Regions from separate parts of the Cronobacter dublinensis subsp. dublinensis LMG 23823 genome, predicted to be linked through region 1. Evidence: predicted binding sites of a transcription regulator. Region 1 holds the regulator's gene; the other holds the start of a gene.
The links. The regulator sigma-54, encoded in region 1, starts transcription at its own class of promoters, with help from an activator protein. The targets are predictions, from matches to a motif close to GTTGGCACANNTTTCGCTNT.
Positions count from the first base shown of each region.

Region 1 (2,392 bases):
GCTCGCGGGTAAGGATCGCTTCAAACACTACCTGCGGCGGCAGGCTGAGCTGCTTTGCCGCCAGCTCGCTGATAATTTCCAGGGCGCGTTTTTTACTCTGGCAATGTACGCCGCTACGGGTGCATTCCTGGTTTAATACATTGCTCAATGGCAGAGCGGAATCATTATTCATCATAATTTCACCTAAGCGTTTTCTGGTGCGACGGCCCGCCAGACGGGCCGGGCCGTCGATGTCCCAGCGAAACGCCCGGACAATTAATGTTGTTTCAGTTTATCTTTGTGTTTAGTGAGCTGCCGCGCCAGTTTATCAATCAAACCGTCGATGGCGGCGTACATATCCTGGCCTTCCGAACTGGCATGCAGCTCCCCGCCGTTCACATGCAGGGTGGCGTCGGCGATTTGCGTCACCTTTTCCACCTTCAGCACAATATAGACCTGATTAATCCTTTCGAAATACTGCTCCAGCTTGGCGAATTTCGTGGTGACAAACTCGCGCAGCGCTTCAGTGATTTCGACGTTATGTCCTGTGATGTTGAGCTGCATAGTGTCTTCCTTATCGGTTGGGTCAGACCAGCTGTTTGCGCTGGTTTGACGGCGGTATGGATAAAGACTCTCGATACTTCGCAACGGTACGGCGGGCCACCATGATCCCCTGATCGGACAGCATAGATGTCAGTTTGCTGTCGCTTAAGGGTTTCGCGGGGTTTTCCGCTGCAATCAACTTCTTCACCAGCGCCCGGATAGCCGTGGACGAGGCTTCGCCGCCGCCCTCGGTGTTCACGTGGCTTGAGAAGAAATACTTTAATTCGAAAATGCCGCGCGGGCTGTGCAGATATTTTTGCGTGGTGACGCGGGAGATGGTGGATTCATGCATCTCAACCGCCTGCGCGATATCCGCCAGCACCATCGGCTTCATAAACTCTTCGCCCTGCTCGAAGAACGCCTGCTGCTGTTCAACGATGCAGCGGCTGACGCGCAGCAGCGTGTCGTTACGGCTCTCCAGGCTTTTAATCAGCCATTTCGCCTCTTGCAGGTTGCTGCGGATGAACTGGTTGTCGGATTCGTTACGCGCGCTGTTGGACATCGCGGCGTACTGCTGATTGATTTTGAGCCGGGGAATGCTGTCGGAATTCAACTCCACCACCCAGCGGCCGTTATGCTTGCGCACTAACACGTCCGGGATGACATATTCCGGCTCGCCGGTCTGGATCGACTGGCCGGGACGCGGATCGAGCGACTGGATCAAATTGACCGCTTCTTTCAGCACATCTTCCTTCAGGCGCGTGACGCGCATCAGGCTGCGAAAGTCGTGATTGGCCAGCAGATCGAGGTGATCGCTGACTATCTGCCGCGCCTGCGCGAGAAAAGGCGTGTCGGCGCTGAACTGCGAAAGCTGGATCAACAGGCAGTCGCGCAGATCGCGGGCGGCGACGCCGACTGGATCGAAACGCTGCACGCGCTTGAGCACGGCTTCAATCTCTTCCGGGCCGATGTCGTCATCGTTATCGCCCATACCGTCGAGAATATCCTGCACCGAAACGGTGAGGTAGCCGGTGTCGTCCACCGCGTCGACAATCGCCGTGGCAATGGCGCGATCGGTGTCGGAAAAGGGCGTCAGCTGCACCTGCCACATCAGGTAGTCCTGAAGGCTCTGGGTGGTTTCGCCCTGATAGACCGGCAGTTCGTCGTCGATGTAGTCGGTGCCGGTGCCTGACGGCGTGCCGGCGGTGTAGATTTCGTCCCAGCTGGCGTCAAGCGGCAGCTCGTCCGGCATCTCTTTTTGCTCCAGCGCTTCGGCGGTATCGAGCCCTTCGCTGTCCGGTGTTTCCTGAGTGGCAATTTCGTCGTGAATGTCGGTTTGCTCAAGCAGGGGATTATTTTCCAGCGCCTGTTGCAACTCCTGCTGGAGCTCCAGCGTGGAGAGCTGCAACAAGCGAATGGCCTGCTGCAACTGCGGCGTCATGGCGAGCTGTTGGCTAAGCCTTAGTTGCAAACCTTGCTTCATATTCAGGGCAAAAATCCTCAGGTGTAAACGTCAAAAAGACCTGTTGCGGCGGGGCGCGCAGGGAGGCGCGCCGTTTCTGCCTGTTGCTCTACCCTATCAGAGTCTGAACTCTTCCCCAAGATATACGCGTTTAACCTGTTCATCCTGCAGAATATCGTCGGGGGTGCCGTGGGCGATAAGATGCCCCTGACTAACGATATAGGCGCGCTCGCACACCGCCAGCGTTTCACGTACGTTATGGTCGGTAATGAGTACGCCAAGGCCGCTGTCGCGCAGATGCTCGATAATGCGTTTGATATCGATAACCGAAATCGGGTCGACGCCCGCAAAAGGTTCGTCAAGCAGGATGAATTTCGGGTTCGCCGCCAGCGCGCGGGCGATCTCCAC
Region 1 covers NZ_CP012266.1:451,180-453,571, forward strand. The annotation lists gene ptsN (PTS IIA-like nitrogen regulatory protein PtsN) at 1-175, opposite strand, end outside; gene hpf (ribosome hibernation promoting factor) at 256-543, opposite strand; gene rpoN (RNA polymerase factor sigma-54) at 566-2,005, opposite strand; gene lptB (LPS export ABC transporter ATP-binding protein) at 2,102-2,392, opposite strand, start outside.

Region 2 (2,392 bases), 1.5 Mb from region 1:
CGACGCGCGCGAGGTTGCCGGTGAGCAGCTCGCAGACCTGCCCCGGAATGCCTATGCACATCGCTGTTCCTCCAGCCAGGCAAGCCAGGCGCTCATGCCGTCGCCACGGGTGGCGGAAACCAGCAGGATGGTGATATCCGGGTTGACCTCACGCGCGTACGCCATGCATTTCTCAACGTCGAAATTCAGGTACGGCAGCAGATCAATTTTGTTAAGCAGCATCAGCGAGGCGGCGGCGAACATGTGCGGGTATTTGAGCGGCTTGTCTTCGCCTTCCGTTACCGAGAGCACCGCCACCTTGTGGCGCTCGCCGAGATCAAACCCGGCCGGGCAGACGAGATTGCCGACGTTTTCGATAAACAGCACGCCGTTATCCTCAAGCGGCAGGCGCGTCATCGCGTCCTGCACCATCTGCGCGTCCAGATGACAGCCTTTGCCGGTATTGACCTGGATGGCCGGGGTGCCGGTGGCGCGAATGCGCTCGGCGTCGTTCACCGTCTGCTGATCGCCTTCGATAACCGCGCAGGCCGTGGTGCCCCGCAGGCGTTTGAGCGTTTCCGTCAGCAGCGTGGTTTTGCCGGAGCCAGGGCTGGAGACCAGGTTTAGCGCCAGCTGCCCGCGCGCGGCGAGGCGCTGGCGGTTGCGCTGCGCTATCTGATTGTTTTTATCCAGCACGTTGATTTCAATCTCGACCATTTTTCGCTGGCTTAAGCCGGGCGCGTGGGTGCCCGCCTCGCCATGACCGTAATCCAGATCCCCCTGCGGGGCGACCGCGGGCGTAAACGCGCTGAGGTTAACCGTGGTGATGGGGGCGACCAGGTGCGGGGCGGCGGCGAAGGGGGCTTTGCGAAACGGCGAGTGCGGGTCGCGCTCATCGCCTTCTATATAGAGGTTGCCGTGCTGGCAACCGCAGGTTGTACACATTTTCTACTCCTGTTCTATTTCCAGACGCTTGATTTGCACGCTGTCATCGGCGTCGATACGCAGATCCGCGTGGTGGCAATGCGGGCAGCGGCGAACCAGCGTCGTCAGCAGTTGCACGTCACGCTGACAGTGGAGACACCAGCACTGCGCCTCCTGCTGGCTGAGATGAAGCGCGCAGCCTTCGGCGCGGGTGTCACGGCAGGCCAGTTCAAAACAAAATTCCAGCGCGCCGCGCTCGACGCACGAGAACGCGCCGATCTCCAGCCACACGCCGGTAACCCTGCGCGCATTGAGCTGCTGCGCCTGCTGTTCGATGATTTCTACTGCCCGCTGGCAGAGTGTGAGTTCATGCATAACGCCTCCGATACGATGCGCTCAGTAATGCAATAAGAGTGCCAGTGCGGATAACGACGGACGGCGGGCTGTCGTCATGGGTGTCGAGGCTGTCGAAATGACATGTCGTGACAGCGTGCGTGAGGTGACGTTTTGAAATAAATCTTTTAAATACAGCAAGATAAAAAATGGCATGGTTCCTGCTAAACAGCGGTATCTCTGTTAAATGAGCGAGAAACCATGATCCTTTCCGAATTAAGCCAGAAGGCGGAATTTATCGCCGACCGCCACCGCTGTTTACAGGCGCACTGGCACACCTACTGCAACACGCTGGTCCAGGCGATCACGCTGTCGCGCCAGAAACTGCACCATTCGCTCGGCTGCGAGCCGCAGAACGGGCTCTGCTTCTTTCTGTTTGAGCATTTTGCTATTCGCGTGGAGCAGGCCGAGGGCTTTCACTGCCGCACGATCAACTACCTGATAGCCCGCCGCGACGGGCGCGATGAGACGCTGCTCGCCACCGCGCAGCTTGACACGCAGGGACGGCTTGATGGCGCGGTGGATATTCGCGACCGCGAAAAAGTGCTGGCGCACTATCTGGACCAAATCGGCGCAGTCTATGACGGGCTTTACGACGCGGTACAACACGACGCGCCGCTGCGCATCAGCGACATCCTGGCGGCCCGCGATGCGTCGTCACATTAACAGGACGACATGTCGGGACTGTCGAAATCGCCCGTCATCGTCACTTTTCGTCAAAAATGACTATCACCTGAGGAACCGCTGGTGAACCGTTTTATCATTGCCGACTCCACGCTCTGCATCGGCTGCCACACCTGCGAGGCCGCCTGCTCAGAGACGCACCGCCTGCATGGACTGCAATCCAGGCCGCGTCTGACGGTTATGCGTAATCAGAAAGACTCCGCACCGCAGCTCTGCCACCACTGTGAAGACGCGCCCTGCGCGCAGGTCTGCCCGGTGAACGCCATCACCCGCGAGGCGGGAGCTATTCAGCTTAATGAAAGCCTGTGCGTCAGCTGCAAGCTCTGCGGCATCGCCTGTCCGTTTGGCGCGATTGAATTTTCCGGCAGCCGACCGCTGCATATTCCGGCCAACGTCAACAGCCCGAAAGCGC
Region 2 covers NZ_CP012266.1:1,924,336-1,926,727, forward strand. The annotation lists gene AFK67_RS08790 (HypC/HybG/HupF family hydrogenase formation chaperone) at 1-61, opposite strand, end outside; gene hypB (hydrogenase nickel incorporation protein HypB) at 52-924, opposite strand; gene hypA (hydrogenase maturation nickel metallochaperone HypA) at 928-1,278, opposite strand; gene hycA (formate hydrogenlyase regulator HycA) at 1,498-1,962, shown strand; gene AFK67_RS08810 (4Fe-4S dicluster domain-containing protein) at 2,044-2,392, shown strand, end outside.
Region 2: hypA (hydrogenase maturation nickel metallochaperone HypA) is a predicted target of sigma-54. The motif match lies at 1,305-1,324, and genes of this name have one in related genera.